Regions from separate parts of the Rhodococcus sp. IEGM 1330 genome, predicted to be linked through region 3. Evidence: riboswitches for the same ligand, from Rfam matches in the RefSeq annotation. Region 3 holds a riboswitch; each other region holds the start of a gene.
What was found. Region 3 has a riboswitch for S-adenosylmethionine ahead of R4P57_RS18800 (mandelate racemase/muconate lactonizing protein). Riboswitches for the same ligand answer to the same signal wherever they lie in the genome.
Positions count from the first base shown of each region.

Region 1 (5,300 bases), on a different contig from region 3:
CGAGCACCCACCACCACGACAGCGTCGGAGCCCAGGGCACGTCGCCGAACCACGACATGACGTTGAACAGCAGCCCGAGCCAGGTGACCCACTGCAATCCGGTCAGGGTGGTCAACGGAACCGTTGCCGCGATCTGCGCCCATTGCGCGGTGCGCGACGTCGGTGCGACCTCACGAGGAATGGCCTCGACGACAGGCTCGAGGTCGTCGAGATACTGTGCCAGCGAACCCAGTCGCGGGTGGTCGTAGAGCTGCGCGACGGTGATCTCGGGGAACCGCTCGCGCAACGCCGTCACCAACTGAGCAGCCGAGAGCGAGCCACCGCCGTTGGCGAAGAAATCGGCGTTCTCGTCGGAAACCTGCGCGCCGAGGATGTTGGTCCACAGTTCGGCCACCCACCCCGCCGTGCCGCCGAGCGAGGACGCGCCCGCCATGCCGGGCAGGGGCCAGGGCAGCGCATTGCGGTCGACCTTGCCCGAGGTGCGCGTGGGCATCTCGTCCACCAGAGCGAGCCGCGGAACCAGCGCTGCAGGCAACTGCTCGGCGAGCAATTCGCGAGCGGCTTCGAGATCGAAATCGGGGTTGGTGCTGGCGAGATATCCGACGAGCACCGAGTTACCTGCGGCCGTCTTGCGGATGGCGGCCGCCGCACCGCCGACGCCCGGAAGTGCTTGCAGCGCATTGTCTATTTCGCCGAGCTCGATGCGTCGGCCGCCGAGTTTGACCTGATCGTCGGCGCGACCCTGGAACAACAGACCTTCGAGCTCTAGCTTGACCAGATCGCCGCTGCGGTACGCCCGGTCCCACCCGAGGGACGGCATGGGCGCGTACTTCTCGGCGTCCTTGGCCGGATCGAGATACCGAGCGAGCCCGACGCCGCCGATGACCAACTCGCCGACTTCACCGATCTGCACCGGAGTGCCGGAGGCGTCGACCACAGCCAGGTCCCACCCGTCGAGGGGGAGCCCGATCCGGACCGGACCCGTGCCGTCCATGATCGCCGCGCACGCGACGACCGTCGCCTCGGTGGGGCCGTACGTGTTCCAGACCTCGCGGCCTTCGACGGCGAGGCGCTCGGCCAACTCCGGCGGGCATGCCTCGCCGCCGAAGATGAGCAACCGCACCGCTTCCAGCGCCACCGCGGGCCACAGCGACGCGAGCGTGGGCACCGTCGAGACGACACTGATGTCGCGGGAGACGAGCCACGGGCCCAGATCGAAACCGGACCGCACCAACGACCTGGGCGCGGGAACCAGACACGCACCGTGCCGCCACGCCAGCCACATCTCCTCGCACGACGCGTCGAACGCGACCGACAGTCCGGCCAGCACCCGATCGCCCGGACCGAGCGGGTCCTTCTGCAGAAACATGCGGGCCTCGGCGTCGACGAACGCCGCCGCGTTGCGATGACTGACCGCAACGCCCTTGGGTGTGCCGGTGGAACCGGAGGTGAAGATGACCCACGCATCGTCCTGCGGGGTGGGCGGTCCGGCATTGTGTTCGGAAAGGTCGTGCTGAGGAACGTCCTGCTTCGGGGCAGTACCGGCGGCGATGCCGCCCGCAGTGACGATGGCCGTCACCTGTGCCTCACCGAAGACCAACTCGGCGCGCTCCTCCGGATCGTCCGCATCGACCGGAACGTAGGCGGCACCGACGTTCAGAATCGACAGGATCGCGACATAGAGGGAGAACGACCCCGACGGCATGCGGATGCCGACGCGATCGCCGCGCCTGACACCGGCGTTGGCGAGCCACTGAGCGCCCTCGGCGATGTCGTCCAACAACTCCGAGTAACTGACCGACACGGTTCCGTCGTCGATGGCGGGGGCGTCGGGAAAGCGATGGGCCGTGTCGTGGAGAACGTCGATGAGCGTCCGGGCGGGTGGAGCCTGGGGTGAGCGAAGAAACGCCGCCGGTGCAGGTGCGATGTCCGCGCTCGAACCCGGCAGATCGTTCTCTTGATGCACAGACAACCGGGCGTCCTTCTCATTCGTTTTGCATGTAACTCTGCGTTGGCAAATGACTCTGTGGTGCTGACGAACAGCAGCGCCGTTGGTTATCTCACGTTCTGTTTGCCAGCAGGTGAACGAGCGCGCCTTCCCACCGCGGGAATCCTACTGCTGCCTACGTGTGAGTCCCGGCTTGACAAAACCGCAGCGAGTTTGCGATCGTCTTCCCCACGGTCACGAGTACCAGCATCAAGCCCCGGCTAGCTGGTCGGCAACCCTCCTCCGCGGTGGGGTGCTCCGGGTGACGACCAGGCTGACGCCGGAAAACCGGCGCGGCAAGCGCGGACTCGTTCACCACATCCTTCGGTTGCGGGTCCCTCGAACGTGAGGGCTTGATCTGTCATGACATCTGTACTTTCCCGCCCCTGTGCTCCTTTTGCCCCTGTTTCGGGCACGGATCTGCAGGTACCGCTGGTGCAGGGCGGCACATGCACATACGCAAACTTCGATTACGCCGCCAGCGCGCCGGCACTGGGCGCGGTGACCGATCGGATCGCGGAGCTGTTGCCGTTCTACTCGAGTGTGCATCGCGGTGCCGGCTACGCCTCACGGGTCTCCACGGCGGCGTACGAGAAGGCTCGGGTGACCGTCGCCGATTTCGTTGGTGCGCAGAAGGACTCGGTGGTGGTGTTCACGCGGAACACCACCGACTCGCTGAACCTGCTGGCCGCATGCGTGCCGGGTGAGACCGTGGTGCTCGACATCGAACACCACGCGAATCTGCTCCCGTGGCGTGATCGACGAGTGGTGGTGGCTGCGTCGACCCTGGCCGAGACCATCGCGCGTCTCGACGCCGAACTCGCCGCGAAACCTGCTGCGCTGCTGGCGATCACGGGTGCATCTAACGTCACCGGTGAGGTGCTGCCCATCGCGGAACTCGCCGCTCTTGCACATCGGCACGGCGCGCGCATCGCGGTGGACGGTGCTCAGCTGGTGCCGCATCGTCGGGTCGACATCGACGCACTCGGCGTGGACTACCTCGCGTTCTCCGGGCACAAGCTCTACGCCCCGTTCGGCGCGGGAGTGCTTGTGGGAAAACGTGATTGGCTCGACCTCGGTGAGCCGCACCTGGCCGGCGGCGGCGCGGTGCGCAGCGTGAGCATCGAACACACCGACTGGGCTCCGGCACCGCAGCGGCACGAGGCAGGCACGCCCAACGTGCTCGGAGTTGCCGCACTCGCTGCGGCCTGCGAGGCCATCGCCGGGTTCGACGACGCAGAACTACAGGAACACGAGCACGAGCTATCGTCCCGCTTGCGCGACGGGCTGGCCGCACTGGACGGCGTCGAGCAGCTCCAGGTGTGGGCCGACTCACCCGACAGTGTCGGCATCGTCACCTTCACCGTCGCCGGACGCGATCCCGGTGAGGTCGCTGCGTACCTGTCCGCCGAACACGGAATCGGCGTGCGCGACGGAAAGTTCTGCGCACACCCACTGCTGAGCAGGCTGGGGCACGCGGCCGGAGCGGTTCGAGCCAGTATCGGCCTCGGCAGCTCGTCGGCCGATGTGGATCGACTCGTCGACGCCCTCGCCGCCCTGGTCGAGTCGGGACCGAACTGGCACTACGCGGAGGACGCCGGCTGGTGGAACCCCGTACCCGACCCGCGACCCTTCCCCGAGCTGGCCGGACGGGTGGACGGGGTGGGTGGGCACAGCGCCGCGTGGGTTGGATCCCCGTGCACCCCCGCAGACAGTTAGCATGGCGTCATGACCGTGAGTGTCGTGTGGACGGGCAACCGCCATTGGTGCAACAGATACGTGGATCTGTGCCGCACTGCGTCCGGGTCGTGTTCGAGTTCGGCTCCGCTCCGACCGAATGCGTTCACCGACTGAAGAATCAGGACCATCACTCATGTCGCACAACTTCACCCGCGTCGCCGTCGAATTCACTGCGGGTTGGACCGAACTGACCGCCGCTCCCGAGACGGACGTAGTCCGAATCCAGGCCTCCGACCTGCGGGAATCCCAGCAACATCGAGCCCGGGTGCGGGCCGAGGCCGTCGACCGCGGCGAATCTGCCGACAGCACGGCAGTGTTTCTCGACCTCGAGATCCACATCGCGGCCGATGCCCGGACGGCCCGTCGGGAATTCTCCGCACTGGATGCGCCGACCAGCCCGTCGTCGATCCGCTACGTCGGAACGCCGGCGGGATTGGCCAGTTTGATCTCCGATGTCACTGCGGCCGATGTGGCCGACGGCGTGACGTTGACCGTGCTCGGCGATGTCGCTCGCCAGTCGGGTCTGATCAACAACGGAGTACTGCCGCTGCTCGAATCCCGCGGCACCCGACTCGACATCGACGTCGTCGACGCGGTCCTCGGCGCACCGATCGCCCCGACTCTCGCGTCCTGAGCTGACGGTCAGGTGACGTCGATCGCCAGACCTGCGGTGATCCGCACCAACTCGGTGAACGTGGACCGAAATATCGTGTTGGTGTGACCGGCGGCCGCCCACACCTCGGCGTATCCGGCCAGATCCTGGTCGACGAACGTGTCCAGGTTGGTGGGGTGGCCGACCGGGGCGATCCCCCCGATCGGCTGCCCGGTTGCATGCTTGGCCGTGTCGAGAGGCGCGCGCATCAACGTGCCGCCGAGACGCTCACCGGTGTGCTCGAGATGAACGTTGTGGGCACCGGAGACCAGTAGCAGCACCGGCTCGTCGCCCAGCAGAAACACCATCGACTTCACGATCGCGCCCACCTCGACGCCCAGTGCCGCAGCGGCATCGGCGGCAGTGTGTGTGCCCTCCGGACTGTTCACCACCACCCCGTGATGACCACGTGAAATCAGAGTGTCGGCCACATGGGCTGCATTCGGATGAAGTAGCCGGGACATGGTCCAACCCTATTGCCCCGCGACCGTTTACGCAGAAGGCTTGCCCATCTGGTCATTCCGCAGGCTCCACTCCCGCGAGATCACCGAACAGTCTCAATCGCGCCATGCCGCCGTCGGGAAAGATGTCCATTCGCACCTCGGAGACCGGGGTGTCGTGGGTGAGTACGAAGCGATGCCGGGTGTCGGGCTGCAGCGTCGTTCGCGGCAACAGTTCGATCCATTCGCCGTCGCCGAGCCGGCCCCGCAGCGATGCCGCACCTGGCGCGTTTCCGAGGAAGCAGGTGGTGTCGAGTTCGGCGAGAGAGATGTGCCCGGTACCGGCGAGCTGCACCTGAACCCAGTCGTTCGCGTCGTTGCGTCGACGCGAGGTCTCCCAGCCCTCACCCATCGACCGCGGGGGACCGGGGAAGAGCAGGTTGTTGGGTGAGCTGTAGAACATGTTTGAGCACGCCGAGAC
Region 1 is NZ_JAWLSB010000010.1:16,872-22,171, forward strand. Features, by position in the region: gene R4P57_RS21080 (Pls/PosA family non-ribosomal peptide synthetase) at 1-1,966, opposite strand, end outside; SAM riboswitch class IV at 2,181-2,296, shown strand; gene R4P57_RS21085 (aminotransferase class V-fold PLP-dependent enzyme) at 2,351-3,706, shown strand; gene R4P57_RS21090 (hypothetical protein) at 3,861-4,361, shown strand; gene R4P57_RS21095 (YbaK/EbsC family protein) at 4,370-4,843, opposite strand; gene alc (allantoicase) at 4,896-5,300, opposite strand, start outside.
Region 1: it holds a riboswitch for S-adenosylmethionine, as region 3 does, so the genes downstream of both, R4P57_RS21085 (aminotransferase class V-fold PLP-dependent enzyme) here and R4P57_RS18800 (mandelate racemase/muconate lactonizing protein) in region 3, are expected to answer to the same signal.

Region 2 (5,300 bases), on a different contig from region 3:
TGCGGATCGACACTCGACGGCAGATGGCGAAAGAACTCCCGAATCATCTGCACATGCTTGGCATCGAGCAACCCCGCCCGCAACGCGTCCGCGGTTCTCGGCAGCAGCGGGGGCAATACTTCGCCGGAGAACGCGGTGCGATCACCCAACTCCCCGGCCAGGCGCACTCGTGCTCCTGCTGTTCGTGGGGTGATCCGCAGCATCCACGCCACCGAGGACGGCACCGACCCCGGGTACACATCGAGACCGTGTTGAGCGATCAGTTCGTTGAGCCAGGTGTACGAGTACGCCGTCACAGACCTGGTCATCGTTTCCATCCGTTGGATCACTGCACGCCGGTCGGCATTCGTCCACGACACCGACGCCTGATCCGCCAACTCGGCGACCGCGGACTCGACCTGATCCACCAACGCCGACAACTGCGGATCGGACACGTCAGGGGCGGGCGGCACCGTCTCGATGCCGTCCACCCCTGATCCGCCGTCCCCCGAAAGCATGAACAGAATCTATCGCGACCCACCGACAAGTATTCGAACATGCGTTCCCGTTAGTGCTCCGCTGTCGAAACGGTCCAGTCGGGGTCGGAGTACCGCACTATGTGGTGGATTACACATCGATGACAAATGTGACGTTATCGATTTCAAGCAACGACGAGTCGCGTAGATGCTGGTGGCGGCGTTCAATATCTCCCAAGGCGGACGTAACGACCACAGCAGTGTTGCTTGATTCGGCGACGAAAGCCACTGCTTGCTGTATCTCCGAACTCGAGTGTCGAGCCGGTATCCAATGTTGTGTTGACCCAGTGGGGATGATCGACATGAACGACGCATTTCGTTTCGCCGCTTCGTGCAGTTCACCGAAGGAACTGATCACTCGACTTCAGTTCGGTACGACGGACCTGTGGCCGGAGGATGTTGCCCTTCCGGCCCGTTGGCGCTACATGGCCGACCTCATAGATTCCGATCGGGGCATGCTCGTCGAACTCGACGGTGCACTGTCGACGCCGGTTGTGGACGCGCTCGTTGCGACGGCGGAATTGTGTAGGCAATCGGCCACCGAGTCTGTCCCTGCGGCCGACTGGGAGTATCTCCGGCGGGCTTTGGGATGGCTCGAGCGCGGTAGTTCCGGTGTCGATCGCGCTCTCATCGCCGTGGGCGACGAGTTGGCACTGATCGGGCTCGACGGTGTGGAGCAAGATTTCTCAGTCGCGACCTGGCTGTGCATGGACGTGCTGGATCAGTTCGCCTCCGGTGAAACGATCGGATACTGGATGGGGCGCGTGAAACTTTGGTCTTCGAAAATGGCTGAGCAGCAGTACAATTCAGGTCCGATCGGTCGAGAAGGCTCTGAGCTGACAGTTGCCGTCTGACTGGTGGGGGTCGTCCCGTTCGTACTTTTCGGATCTTCCGTCGGTGAGTCGATTCCTACCCCGGTTGGCAACTGCCCCGACCCTCTCGTAGTATCGGAAACCGTAGGACCATCCAGAGCGACCGAGAGACCTGGCTCGATGACGTCGCAGCAACCCCCCGCTCGTCGGGTGCGGGTGCTACCGCCGGGACCGATGGAGGAAATGCACATGAATACCCGAGTAGCTGCAGGCTTCGTCGACGGATGCCGTCGGATTCATGTCGATCTGTGCCGTCTGAACGGTTCGACCTGTCTTAGCTGACATTTCGGCACCCGTACTTTTCGACACCACACCTCATCATCTGCACGAACTCCTTCCTGGGCACACGTGGCTCGGACGAGGGAGTTCCTATGCGATCGACCAGATACCGGAGACACCCACGTGTCCACTCGCCCTGTACTTTTGGTGGCCGGAGTAATCGCCGCCACCGCCACACTGCTCGCCGGGTGCGCAGGTAGCGCCACCACCTCGGCCGCCGACGCCGGACCCCCGCAGTCAGGAGGGACCCTGCGTTACGGCCTGTCCGGCGCTCCCACCTGCTCCGACCCGGCACAATCCGGCACCAATCAGACGATCTACGTCACCCGCCAAGTGGTCGACTCGCTCACCGATCAGAACCCGGAAACCGGCGAGGTCGAGCCGTGGTTGGCCGAAAGCTGGGAAGTAAGTCCCGACGCGAGCTCGTTCACCTTCCAGCTGAAAGACGGTGTGACGTTCAGTGACGGCACCGCACTCGATGCCGCTGCCGTCAAGGCGAATTTCGACGCCATCACCGGCACTCTCGGTGCAGCCAAGGCACCTCTGGCCGCCAGTTACCTGACCGGGTACGAAGGTGCCACGGTGGTCGACCCGCTCACGGTCCGCATCGACTTCGCGGCACCGAATGCGCAGTTCCTGCAGGCGAGTTCGACGCCTCAGCTCGGAATCCAATCCATCGCGACCTCGGCGCAGTCTGCCGAGTCGCGGTGCCTGGGCGCCAACATCGGATCGGGACCGTTCACCTACGCGGACTATCAGCAGGACCGCTCCGTCGCCTTGGCCAAGCGAATCGGATACAACTGGGGCTCTGCGGTATTCGGCCATGAGGGCGAGGCGTACCTGGATCGTATCGAGTTCACCATCGTGCCCGAGTCGGGTGTACGTACCGGCAGTCTTTCCTCCGACCAGCTCGACGCCGTCAGTGACGCGCTACCGCAGGATGCTCCACAGATCGAGGCGACCGGTGGCCGGATCCTGACGACATCGAACCCGGGCGTTCCGTTCGGCATTCAGCCCAACGTCACTCGTGGTGCGCTACAGGATCCCGCCGTCCGGACGGCCCTGGTGCCGGCGATCAACCGTCAGGAACTTGTCGATACCGTCCTCGGACCCGACTTCCGCACGGCGACAAGCACGTTGGCCAGCGCCACTCCGGGGTACGTCGAACTCGCCGATGTCACCTACGATCCCGAGAAGTCGAAATCGCAGCTCGATGCAGCGGGCTGGGTTCCCGGTGCCGATGGGGTCCGTGAAAAGGGCGGGCAGAAGCTGAGCTTCAAGGTCATGTACTCGGCCGTGTTCGCCGGCAACCAGGCGATCCTCGAGCTGACCCAGCAGCAGTTGCGCGCCGTCGGCGTCGACCTACAGCTCGAGCTGGTGTCCACTTCGGAGGCGACCGCACGGCAAGGTACCAAGGACTACGACTCCACGTACTACAACAGCACCCGCGCCGACGGTGACATTCTTCGTACCTCGTTTGCCGTCGACGGACGGAACCTGAACGCGCGCGGCCCGATTCCGGATCTGGATGCATCGTTGACGGACCAGCTCTCGACCACCGACGTTGCGGCGCGCAACGAGATCCTCGCAACCGCCCAGCAGCAGGTGCTCGACAACGGATTGTGGATTCCCACGATCGAGCTCTCGCAGGCCGTCGGCGCGGCGTCGACAGTGCAGGATCTGAAGTTCGAGGCCTCCGCTCGCCTGCAGTTCTTCGACACCTGGCTGAGCGGGCAGTAGAGCCATGACCTGCTACGTCGGACAGCGAGTACTGCAGGCACTGGCAGTGCTGTGGGCTGCATTCACCATCTCGTTCATCGTGCTCTTCCTCCTTCCCTCGGACCCGGTCAGTCTTGCCGTGGACTCGGCCGGCTCGGGCACTCCGGCGGATGCTGCGGCCATCGCTGAACTGCAGGCTCGCTACGGTCTCGATCAGCCGGTGTTGGTGCAGTACTGGCATTCGCTGGTCGGGGCCGTGCAAGGTGACTTCGGACTGTCCATTGCCACCGGCCAACCGGTGACGACGGCCATTCTCGACGCGGTGCCCAGCACCCTCGGCTTGGCGGCGACAGCCCTGGTGCTGGCCGTCGTGTTCGGATCCGCGGTGGCCTATGCCGCCACGTACACCCAGATCGTCTGGCTGAAGAACCTGTTGCTCGCGCTCCCACCGCTCGGGGTGGCGGTGCCGACATTCTGGGTGGGTCTGCTTCTGCTGCAACTGTTCTCGTTCCGACTGCGCTGGTTCCCGGCGTTCGGTGACGCCGGGCCAGCGTCGTTGGTGCTGCCTGCGGTGACGCTGGCATTGCCCACCGGTGCTGTCATCGCTCAGGTGCTCGCCACCAGTATGGCGACCACATGGAAGCAGCCATTCGTGGATGTGGCTCGCGCCAAGGGGGTCTCACGCCTTCGGGTGCAGACGCGACACGTTCTGCGACTGTCGTCCATCCCGGCCTTCACGATTGCCGGGGTTCTGGTGGGCACCCTGCTGGCCGGATCGGTGGTGGTCGAGACCGTATTCTCGCGCGCCGGAGTCGGACGGCTGACCCAGACATCGGTGCTGGCCCAGGACATTCCGGTGGTGCAGGGCATCGTCGTTCTGACCTCGCTGGTCTTCGTCCTGGTCAATCTCGCAGTCGACCTGCTCTATCCGCTGATCGATCCGCGCATCGTGCGCGAATACCGGCCCGTGCAGGCCAGTGCAGAACCGGAGAAAGCTCATGTCTGACATCCTGATTCGCGAGACTGCCGTCCATTCGGCAGTTCCCCCGGTAGTCGAAGAAGCACCGGCACCCACGCGGCGCCGGGGTCCGCGAGACGTGTTGAAGCACATCTGGCTCGGTGCCTCCGTGGTCGTGCTGTTGCTGGCTCTCGGGTTCGCGCTGTTCCCGTCCGTCTTCGCCAGCGGCGACCCGCTGGTCGGTACACCGGCCGATAAACTGCAGGCACCGAGCGAGTCGCACTGGTTCGGCACCGACAACATCGGCCGTGACGTTTTCACCCGAGTGGTCCACGGTTCCGGATTGTCGCTGACGGCAACGCTGTTGGCAGTCGGCATGGCCCTGGTGGTCGGCTCGATCATCGGTCTGGTTTCGGGGGCCGTCGGCGGAATAGTCGATGCGGTGTTGATGCGAATTGTCGATGTGTTGCTGTCGATTCCAACTCTGTTGCTCTCGTTGGCGCTGGTGACCGCTCTGGGCTTCGGCACCGTGAACGTCGCTATTGCCGTCGGCGTCACGCTGATCGCCAATTTCGCCCGAGTGATGCGCTCGGAGGTACTGCGGGTGCGCAGATCGCTGTACGTCGAAGCGGCCTACGCCTCGGGTGTGCGGTGGTTCGATGTGTTCCGCAGGCACATCCTCAGAAACTCGTACGGCCCCGTGATCGCGCTCGCTGCTGTCGAATTCGGTATGGCAGTTCTCGCAGTATCGGCGCTGAGCTTCCTCGGTTTCGGCGCTGCTCCGCCCACCCCGGAGTGGGGATCGCTGATCTCCGAGGGCCGCAACTTTCTGGCCACCGCCTGGTGGATGACCACACTGCCGGGATTGGTGATCGTGGCCGTCGTCGTGTCCGCGCACCGCCTCGGTCATGCTCTCGAGAGGCGATCACAATGAGTCCCATTCTCGAAGTAGAGAAT
Region 2 is NZ_JAWLSB010000010.1:143,066-148,365, forward strand. Features, by position in the region: gene R4P57_RS21735 (HNH endonuclease signature motif containing protein) at 1-497, opposite strand, end outside; gene R4P57_RS21740 (hypothetical protein) at 617-1,369, shown strand; SAM riboswitch class I at 1,475-1,568, shown strand; gene R4P57_RS21745 (ABC transporter substrate-binding protein) at 1,790-3,406, shown strand; gene R4P57_RS21750 (ABC transporter permease) at 3,411-4,391, shown strand; gene R4P57_RS21755 (ABC transporter permease) at 4,384-5,277, shown strand; gene R4P57_RS21760 (ABC transporter ATP-binding protein) at 5,274-5,300, shown strand, end outside.
Region 2: it holds a riboswitch for S-adenosylmethionine, as region 3 does, so the genes downstream of both, R4P57_RS21745 (ABC transporter substrate-binding protein) here and R4P57_RS18800 (mandelate racemase/muconate lactonizing protein) in region 3, are expected to answer to the same signal.

Region 3 (5,300 bases):
GTGGATAGCTTGTGGTTGGGAGTGTCGAGTTGTAGTCGCCTCGACAATGCCACGGTGCACAACCGTTGCTTCGTCGGCATGTCGATGCCCGCACGCATCGATTCGAGCTTCAGGAAGCCATGGTCGAAACTTGCGTTGTGCGCGACCATGGTTCGACCGTCGAGCAGATCCATGAGCTGCGGGGCGATCATGTCGAACGTCGGCGCGCCGGCAAGCCGTTCGGGCGTCAGTTTGTGGATGTGTACCGGACCGGGATCGCAGCCCGGGTTGACCAGAGTCGACAGTTCGCGTCCCACGCGTCCGTCCTCGTCGACCGTCATAGCGGCCACGCTGAGCACCCGATCACGGGATGCCTTCAGACCTGAGGTCTCGACATCGACGACGACCCACTTGTCGCGTCCGGTCTTCACTGCATTCCCCACGGAGGTTCCACCTTCGACGCAAACGGACAGTGGTGGTCACTATGCCGCACGGGTCACCGGCAATACGGCAAATGCCGAACACGGGTCAATCTATTCGCACTGCGGACCTGTGATGTAGCCCTGCTCGCAGCCGTACTGGGTTTGTATGTCCCCGCTGGTGGGTTCTTCTCCGCACAGGACTCCGCACCGCTCGTAGCCATTCACGACGCCATCGCCGTTTCGATCCTCGGATTCGTTGTACGGATACCCTGCATCGGGCACCGGCGCGGTCGCCGCGCATCTCGGGTCGTTCACCTCGTACGACCCATCGGTGAAGACCGCGGTGCCGCCGTAATCGCAGTATCTCAATTCAGGCGGTGCCGGCGCGACGTACGTGTCGCATTCGGCTTCGTACCCTGTCGTTCCGTCTGAGTACAGGGCAGTGCCGGACTGATACAGATCCAAGTCGCCGCACTCGTAGGTGACTGGTTGAGGCTGAGGAACAGGCGGCGGCTCAGGTGCCGCCGGCACGTCCACGTTGGAGGTAGGCGATGCCGACACAGTGACGCTGGAACTGCTCGTGACAGGAACAGCTTCGCTCGGTGTCTCGTCGGGGCTGCTCGAGCAGCCGGCGCAGACCAGAGCTATTGCGGTGATTGCAATGAACGTTCTCGTGGACATGCCAACTCCGAGCCGGTCGAGACTGCATGGGCCCGTCCCCGGTACAGGCAATGTCGATTCAGTATCGCAATGAACGGACCACCGACACGCGCGATTCGACGTTCGGATACGGCGTTATGCCGTCGTTCACAGGCATAACCGGATGTGGCGCCTCAACCATGAGGCGTACCCTCACCTATGCATGCACTCGCAAGCACAAGGAGCGAATATGGCCGATCCGCGATGACGAAGCCGGAGATATTCGAGCGAGGTGGCCGACGCCTTCGTCGCACGTCGGCTTCAGTTACGCCTCACTCAGGCTGAGTTGGCATTGCTTGCCGGCGTGGGGCGATCGACGGTCCAAGCTCTCGAAGGCGGCAAAGACTCGATCCAACTCGACGGTGCGATCGCCATCGCGAATGCGCTGGGCTGTGACCTCACTCTGCGGACTCGGGCCGGAACGCCTGTGCCGCCTCTGGATCCGCGTTGACAACGCCACCATGGCGGTGCCTGACCGGCCAGGCGGACTGCAACCCGCGTGGCCGTAGAGCAAAGCCATGGAACCCGAATCGGATCTCGGCAAAAGGGGTCCGATCAACTCGTACGCAACGATTTCCGGATCCGGCGTACCGGAACTCGTGTATGACCTCGGACAGTTCGGTCAGGCGCGCTGTACACCGACGCCCGTCAATCTATCTGCTGCTGCATCGGTTCCAAGTTCGACTCGGGCCTCCGGGTTGTCGATGTAGAAGCGAATCCACTGTTCAAGCGCAACCGGGTGGATATCGAAGCGTCTGCAGTCGAGTTCGATGTACTTGCCTTTCGGCATAATTTCGATTCTCCGGAGCAAGGTTGTGAAGCGACGGTTCATCTTCGCCAACTCGTCGACCCTCACCAGAACCAACGGGTACGACTCCACGACCACAGCGGTGTCTCGGATGTCCGCCCACGGTACCTGGATGTCGAATGCCCAGCCGCGGTGGCGAATACCGTCGTCCGAGAGCTCGAGGTAGCCGTTGCGAATACTGCGCAACAGGATTGGAATCAGGAGCGAGGCCATGGAAAGCCCCATCGCCGCAAGCACCCATCCCACCCCACCCCACCCGAGGTGAAACCCATCGCGATCACGCAGGTCGACAGAGAACTGACCACCACGACGAGCAACCTCAAGCTCACCGGGTTGTAGCGCACAGTCGATCCCTGCACCCAAGGGCCGACGTCAGAGCCTGTCTTAATCGACGGGACGTTGGTCCACGCGAAAGCCATTGTGCTGATGCAGAATACAGCAAATCCGAATGTCGACAGCGCAGGGGCGATCATTCCCTCCACGACACCCACCACGCACAAGTACAGAGCAATCAGCGCCGCAACCCCGAAGATCGCGCTTCGAGCGATCATCGACCCAGGCGATGCCACCCAGCGCCGCACTTCACTGGTCTGCACGTCAGAAAATCGCATCCCACGCCCCTGTCGCCAGTTCGCCGATTGCCGACCCCGTGTCGGCAACTGCCGCAGCACCATCACCGATAGCGTCGCCGACGCTACCCAAACCGTCTTCGTAGGGCGTGGCCACCGATTCGACGCACGGCACGTAGACCACTGGTGGGAAATCAGTTGGAACTGCCATTTCCGCCCCTCCCCGACGCGGCCCGAGCGCCGCCCCACAGCATCAGACGCAGCAGCGACGCCCGCGGTTCCACTGAGAAGCCGCACGCCGACGGCTGATAGACGGCTTCAGCGAGACAGCGTCTGCAAGGTCGCCTCGCCCGCGCGATACCCCGCCTCGAACAGCCATGGCCATACGGAAAAGTCCTCGGGGTCGACGACCACCGTCTCGACACCACCGTTCCCACGCCGCTTGGGCATGTTCTCTGGATGCGCAGGAAAACGACCTTTCAGATAGGACGGCTCGAGACTCTGCCGAAAGATCAGCCACGTCTGAGGCGTGAAACCCACTGCCTCAGCACGTTTCGCGAGCTCGATCCAAGCTTCGGCATTGGCGTACCCGCCTTCGAGTACCAGCCTCCGAGTCTCGAGCATCGGGAACACGCCGTACCAAATCGGCGGGTAACTCAGTAGCGTCTGGCACCAGGTACGACGGCGTTCCGGCGGAATGGGTTCCCACTTCGCCTGTGCTGCTTCGAGTTCGTCACTACCGGACATTGTTCACCTCATTCTGGAGGTGCAACCCTCCATCGACTTGCGCGCCTGCGATTGCGGGACGCGCCGGTTCTTCCCCTGGGGCACCCTGTCGATGGAGACGGGGTTGCCGGACAGCCGGCCAGGTACCGACAGCTGCCACTCATGAACCACCTCCGAGCGTAGACGCGCGGTACGACATGCACCATCCGATGGATCGGATCGCCCCGAGTTCGGATCGATTTCGCACTCCGCCCGCCATCGAAGCGGCAATCGGTCAGTGTGATAGACATATTTCGTTAGGTGCGTTCTACATCTAGTTGGGAGGAATTATGCTTCGCCTTGCTCGCAGTGCTGCCTTTGTCGCGGCCGTCCCGCTCCTGTTCGTAGCGTGCTCGAATACGCCCAGCGCTGAATCCAGCACTGACACGACCACACCTGCAGCAAGCGCCGCCGCTGCAGCGGAAGAAGCAGGGGCGCAGCAAGCGACCGAATTCCAGTACGACGGCGAACTCGACCCCGACGCGTGGCCGACCCTCAGCCCTGACTGGGGTGCCTGCGCCGACACGTCGGCCCAATCCCCGATCAACCTCCACGACGCCACCGCCGCAGACCTTCCGTCGCTCCAATTCGCCTACAACACAGGCGTTATCGCCTTGAAGAACACTAGACACACGGTACAGGCGGACAAGACACCCGGATCGGAGGTGATCCTCGGCGACAAGCACTTTGCGCTGACGCAGTTCCACCTCCACGAACCGGCCGAGCACGAACTGGACGGCGTCCGCCACGACGCCGAATTGCATCTGGTGCACACCGCAGAAGACGGAAGCATCACCGTCGTCAGCGTCCTGATCGACAAGGGGGGCAGCGAACGCAGCATTGGGAAACTACTTCGACGAACTGCCTCCCGTCGGCGACACCGCGGAGCTCAGTAGTTTCGATCCCGCGGCTCTGCTACCTGCCGATCGGACGAATGTGCGCTACACCGGATCCCTCACCACTCCCCCGTGCACCGAGGGCGTGCAGTGGATTGTGATGACCACTCCGGTACAGGCCTCGGCAGAGCAACTCGACGAATTCCGCACCCTGATCGAACAGAACGCTCGGCCCCTTCAGGAGCAAGGCAGCCGAAGCGTTCTGCTCGATACTGAAGGAAGTTGACAGGGGCGCTGGGTTGAGCGAGCCAGAGGTAGCTCACTACCGATTCGACGCCAGCGCAGCATCATTCGGACGGACGGTAGACCAGCTCCGATCACACCAACTCCGGTATGAAATCACTTGCTCAGACCCTCCGCGATCTCGCCGATGGATTTCAACGTCCGCTGATCGGTGTACTCCACCTCGTCGAAATAGCGCTTGAACACCGACCGCATCAGCTCGATGACCTCGATGTGTTGCAAGAGCACGACCCGCAACGATCGATCGCCACTGTGGGCAATCTTCTCGAACTTCCTCCCGAGCTGCCTAGCCGAATCGAGGGTGCCGAACGCCTCGACGTCGACCAGGTTTTTCGTCCTCGCCAGCATTTCCGTCAGGTGTCTGATGTACGCAGCGCAGACCTCATCGCACCGGAACGCCACGCCATCGGGGATCTCGAGCTGTCCGGACTCTGCTTGCATCGACAGCGATTGCCACTGCTGCATCGATACCGCAAGCTCGTTCGTCTCTGAACCCATCGCTTCTTCTTCCTTTTAGTTCGATGCCGGCATGGACGGTCGGAGCGAACGCGCCAACCGTTCGACCTCGACACACGGATCCGCGAGAGCTGGTGTCCTTGCAATCCCATCGAGATTCAGATAGACGACGCCGCCCGGGCGTCCGAAAGCGACGCCGCAATTGACCTCGTCGTACTTGATGGTCCGCTGGAAGCGCACGCCATCGAACCCCTCGATCGGCTGGAAATTCTCGAACGGTCCCCGCTCGCGTAGGTAGTCCAGGCTTTCAGTGGACGAGAAGATGCCGAGGTGATACCACGGCGTGGGCAGCGGATTGGTCCAGAAACACGTCAGCCAGTCCTCAGAGATCGGCAGATCTCCCACCAGGTTCCAGGACTTTGTCTCCACCGCCAAGCCCGCGTCTTCGATTGCCGAGTCCGGG
Region 3 is NZ_JAWLSB010000008.1:94,688-99,987, forward strand. Features, by position in the region: gene R4P57_RS18775 (TerD family protein) at 1-422, opposite strand, end outside; gene R4P57_RS18780 (hypothetical protein) at 513-1,082, opposite strand; gene R4P57_RS18785 (helix-turn-helix transcriptional regulator) at 1,333-1,551, shown strand; gene R4P57_RS18790 (hypothetical protein) at 1,723-2,121, opposite strand; gene R4P57_RS18795 (hypothetical protein) at 2,506-2,688, opposite strand; gene R4P57_RS18800 (mandelate racemase/muconate lactonizing protein) at 2,796-3,224, opposite strand; SAM riboswitch class IV at 3,253-3,371, opposite strand; gene R4P57_RS18805 (carbonic anhydrase family protein) at 3,533-4,138, shown strand; gene R4P57_RS26835 (carbonic anhydrase family protein) at 4,083-4,364, shown strand; gene R4P57_RS18810 (hypothetical protein) at 4,478-4,879, opposite strand; gene R4P57_RS18815 (DUF3558 domain-containing protein) at 4,895-5,300, opposite strand, start outside.

Region 4 (5,300 bases), on a different contig from region 3:
CGTGATAATTACCGCCGAGCCATCCTGGATCGGCCTTGATCGCGGCGATCTGTGTTGTCTGGGTACCGATCTGGTCGGCAGTTGCCCTGGCACCGACCGCGAGGACCAATGCGGCCGCCACTCGGTCGGGATGGCCCACGATCCATTCGAGGGTGCGCATCCCGCCCATCGAGCCGCCGACGACGGCAGCGAACCGCTCGATTCCGAGGACGTCGGCCACGGCAGCTTCGGCAGCGACCTGATCGCGGATGGAGATGTCCGGAAAACGAGACCCGTAGGGCGTGCCATCGGGAGAGACGCTGCTCGGGCCCGTGGTCCCGCCGCAGCCGCCGAGCACGTTGGTCGCCACGACGCACCACTCGTCGGTGTCGATGGGGCAGCCCGGACCGACCATTCCGTTCCACCAACCGGGCAGAGCATGATCGGCGTCCGGCGGACCGGACACATGCGAGTCCCCGGTCAGGGCGTGTTCGACGAGTACGACGTTGCTGCGGTCGGTGGCGAGTTCGCCCCAGCGTTGCACCGCGACGGTGACCTGGGGGATGCGAGCGCCGTTCTCGAGATCGAGACCACCGATGTCGATTGTTCCCAACCGCCCGTCCGGAGACGGAAGAACCGCCTCCGGACGAACGCCTGTGTCGCAGCTGTGACTCAAGATGCCGCCGCGCTGAATCCGACCTCGAGATCGGCGATGATGTCGTCGATTCCCTCGATGCCCACGGCGAGACGCACCAGGCCGGGAGTGACGCCCGATGCCAGCTGCTCTTCCGGAGTCAGCTGGGAATGCGTGGTGGATGCGGGGTGGATGACGAGTGAACGCACGTCTCCGATGTTAGCGACGTGGCTGTGCAGAGTGAGTGCGTTGACGAACTTCTTGCCCGCGTCCACACCGCCCTTCAGCTCGAACGCGATGATCGCGCCCTGCCCCTTCGGCAACAATTCCTGCCCGCGCTGGTACCACGGCGACGATTCGAGTCCGGCGTAGTTGATCGAGACGACGTCGTCCCGACCGGCGAGGAAGGCGGCGACCTTCTGTGCGTTCGCCACGTGCCGCTCGATCCGAAGGCTCAACGTTTCCAGACCCTGGCTGATGAGGAAGGCGTTGAACGGCGAGACCGCAGCACCGATGTCACGCAACAGCTGAACGCGTGCCTTCAACGCGAACGCGGGCGCACCCAGATCGGCGAACACGACGCCGTGGTAGCTGGGATCCGCGGTGGTGAAGTTGGGATGACGGCCCTGCGTCCAATCGAACGTGCCACCGTCGACGATGACGCCCGCGATGGCCGTTCCATGTCCGCCGAGGTACTTCGTCGCCGAGTGCACCACGATGTCGGCACCGTGCTTCAACGGCTGCAGCAGGTACGGCGTTGCCACGGTGTTGTCCACGATCAGCGGAATGCCGTTCTCGTGGGCCACCGCCGAGATCCCGGGAATGTCGAGAATGTCGTTCTTGGGGTTGGAGATCGTCTCACCGTAGAACGCCTTGGTCGACGGGGTGATTGCCGCGCGCCACTGCTCGAGGTCATCGGGATCGTCGACGAACGAGACGGTGATGCCCAGCTTGGGGAGCGTGTAGTGGAAGAGGTTGTACGTGCCGCCGTAGAGACGAGGGCTCGACACGATGTGGTCGCCTGCCTCTGCGAGGTTGAGAATCGCGAACGTCTCGGCGGCCTGACCCGACGCCACCAACAATGCCGCGACGCCACCTTCCAACGCGGCGATGCGCTGCTCGACGACATCCTGAGTCGGGTTGATGATGCGGGTGTAGATGTTGCCGGGCTCGGCCAGACCGAACAGTGCGGCTGCGTGATCTGTGTTGTCGAACGTGTACGAGGTGGTCTGGTAGATGGGCAACGCACGAGCCTTGGTGGTGCCGTCCGGGGTCTGACCCGAGTGGATCTGCTTGGTCTCGAAGCTCCAGTTGGCTGCGGGATCGGTGAACGGATCCTCGGTGGGTGCTCCGGTGGCGTCGACGACGTCTGGGGTGGAATCGGTCATGGCTGGTGATACTCCGTTTTCTGAGACGAGTCTGTCTAAGACGAATCGAATGTCGAATGAAGCTCGAGAAGTCGAGCGTTACGGGGCGTATCGGTACAGCAACACATGAGAGAACCTCCTGACAGGCTTCGGCCCCTTGGGGACCGAAGGTTCAGTGGGTCCGCTTCCTGCGGACCCGCGCTTGTCGATACGGCACCCGCGTGCCGGATCGGCCTGGTCGTTCACCCGGGGCACCCCACCGCGGTTGGAGGGTTGCCGGCCAGCAAGCCGGGGCTCGATGCTGGCACTCATGACCTGGCGAAGATCTTAGCGGGTGACGGCACCCCACCGGAACAAGGGCACGCGCGCGGTGCCAGGTAGAGCTCGAGCAGATGCTCGGGTGAGGACAATCACCGTGCCGCGACTCGAAAACAAGTTGCCTGGGGGAAGACAATGGTTCGGTTGGCTGTTCCCTTACTCGGTTGGGCTCTGCTGAATCGATTCGCCGAGCCACCGTTCTCGTTGCTCACGTCCCCGATCCACACGAAGGTTGTACTGCTGTGACTGTCACCGATTCCGCTCTGTCCCGAGTCAGCGCTGTGCGCGGCAAGGTGTCGAGTGGCCTGAGTGTCAGTCACCGACCGCACTCGACCCGCCGCAAGCTGGCGATGTTGGCCCTGTCCATCGGCGGCTTCGGGATCGGCACCACGGAGTTCGCGTCGATGGGTCTGTTGCCGGACATCGCGACGACGATGGGGATCTCCGAGCCCTCGGCCGGCCACATGATCTCCGCGTACGCGCTCGGTGTGGTCGTCGGCGCGCCGACCATCGCAGCCCTGGCTGCCCGCGTTCCGCGCAGGATGCTGCTGCTCGCGCTGATGGTGGCCTTCACCCTCGGAAACCTCGGCACGGTTTTCGCGCCCAGCTTCAACGAGTTGGTGGCCTCGCGATTCGTTGCAGGTCTGCCGCACGGTGCGTACTTCGGCGTAGCGGCGCTGGTCGCTGCCCACCTCGCCGAACCGGGCAAGCGAGCCAAGGCCGTCGCGATGGTGATGATGGGACTCTCGGTCGCCAACGTCGTCGGCGTACCGGTGGCGACCTGGATCGGGCAGGCGCTGGGATGGCGCAGTGCATTCACTCTCGTGGCGGTCATCGGTGCCCTCACCGTCGCCGCGCTCGTCCTCTGGATGCCACGGCTCGACGCGATGCCGACCACCAGCCCCATCACCGAGCTGGGCGCACTGCGCCGCAGCCAGGTGTGGATGACCCTGTTCGTAGGCATCGTCGGATTCGGTGGCATGTTCGCGGTGTACACCTACATCGCGTCGACTCTGACCGACGTCGCCGGTCTCGCCCGCGCCTTCGTTCCGGTGGCCCTGATGATCTACGGACTCGGAATGGTCGTCGGAAACTACGCCGGCGGATGGCTCGCCGACCGGTACCAGCTCAAGGGCACCTTCGTCGGCCTGGCCGCCACTGCCGTGTTCCTTGCTGTGTTCGTCGTGGCCGCACACAATCCGATCACCGCCCTACTGCTGGTGTTCCTCATCGGCGCGTCCGGCTCCTCGGTGGTACCCGGTCTGCAAACGAGGTTGATGGACGTTGCCGAGGACGCCCAGACGCTCGCCGCATCGCTCAACCATGCCGCGTTCAACCTGGCCAACGCCATCGGAGCGGCAGTCGGTGGCGCCGTGATCGCCGCAGGATTCGGCTACACGGCACCCGCCGCCGTCGGTTCGGGCCTGGCCGTGGCCGGTCTGGGTGTACTCGCCACAGCCATGTGGATGGACAGGCGCTCGCCCTCGAAATAGGCGACCGGTCCCGTCAGCCGGTGATCGTTGCTGTCGTTCCACCGAGGGCTTCGGCCAGAGCCGGAGCCAGCTTGTCGATCACGTACGGCAGGCTGAGCACGCTGGTGAAGTAGATCGCGCCCGCCGTCACGCCGTCGGTGAACACGAGGTTGCCGTCCTTCACCGGCTCGAGGGCGTCGTACACCGCCTCCTTCTCCAATTCCGTGCGGTCGCCCGGGCCTTCGGTTCCCCAGATCAGCACGTCGGCCGCGTTGAGAACCGACAGATTCTCGAGCGGGATGCTCGCCTGGCCGCCGCCGTCCGCCGGAACGTAGGCGTCGATCTCGTCGGGAATGACGAAGCCCACCTTGGTCAGGAAGTCCGTGCTCAACCCGTCCTGGTACGCGATCGCCTTGCCCTCGTAGAACGCGTTCTGGAGGAAGATCGCCTTCTTGCCGGCGAATTCCGGGTTTGCGGCCGCAGCGTCGGCGAACTTCTGGTTCACGCCGTCGATCAGGGCATCGACCTCGGTCTTCTTGCCGAGTGCGCGTCCGATCTTCTCGGCCAGGATGTCCCAGGGCTCGAAGTAGGCGGTCGAGGAGTCGGATTGGGCGAGGGTCGGTGCGATGTCACTGAGCCTGGTGTAGGTGTCCTCGGTGAGGCCTGCGTTCGTGGCGATGATCAGGTCCGGTTGCAGCGCCGCAATCTTCTCTTCCTCGAAGCCGTCGCCGGTGGCCGACGGAACTTCGGGCTGCGCATCGCCCAACGCGGCCTGTGCCCAGGGCCAGGTGGCGTAGGGCTGGTCGCCGTACCACTCGGTTACGCCGATCGGTACGACGCCGAGTGCGAGGACCGTGTCCTGCTCGGTGTATCCGGCCACCACGATGCGAGTGGGCTCTTCCGGGACGACGGTCTCACCGAACGCGTGCTCGATCGTGATCGGGAAAGCCGCCGAGGCGGAGGAAGTACCGGCCATCGGTGACGCCTCGTCGGCGGAGTTCGAGCATGCAGTCAGCAGCCCCGCGGTGGTCAGCGCAATCGCACACACCGCCCAGGTCCGGTGAAGTGGTCGGATGCGCATCGAGACGCCTTTCGGAAGGGTTGGCTAACATCGGGAAGGGTAGCCCATCCTAATTTAATTGCGTAGTGGAGTTCGTCTGACGACGCGACGTGAAACGCCCTGCTCGAACCTTCACCGAACCTCCACATTTCCCGACGGGCTCCTCCACGTGCGCCCTCTAGGGTCAGTTCTCATGAGCCGCACAGTTCTCGTCGTCGACGACGAGCCCACGATCTCCGAGGCCGTTGCCGCTCGGCTGCGCGGCGAAGGGTACGAGGTCGTCACTGCCGCCGACGGCCCGTCTGCCGTCGACGCGTGCGCCCGGATCGATCCCGACGTGGTGGTGCTCGATCTGATGCTCCCCGGGTTCGACGGGCTCGAAGTGTGCCGCCGTATCCAGGCGTCCCGCCCGGTCCCGGTGTTGATGTTGACGGCCAAGTCCGATGAGACGGACATGCTCGTCGGCCTGG
Region 4 is NZ_JAWLSB010000001.1:402,794-408,093, forward strand. Features, by position in the region: gene metX (homoserine O-acetyltransferase MetX) at 1-592, opposite strand, end outside; gene R4P57_RS01760 (bifunctional o-acetylhomoserine/o-acetylserine sulfhydrylase) at 652-2,001, opposite strand; SAM riboswitch class IV at 2,174-2,296, opposite strand; gene R4P57_RS01765 (MFS transporter) at 2,649-3,791, shown strand; gene R4P57_RS01770 (ABC transporter substrate-binding protein) at 3,805-4,851, opposite strand; gene R4P57_RS01775 (response regulator transcription factor) at 5,024-5,300, shown strand, end outside.
Region 4: it holds a riboswitch for S-adenosylmethionine, as region 3 does, so the genes downstream of both, R4P57_RS01760 (bifunctional o-acetylhomoserine/o-acetylserine sulfhydrylase) here and R4P57_RS18800 (mandelate racemase/muconate lactonizing protein) in region 3, are expected to answer to the same signal.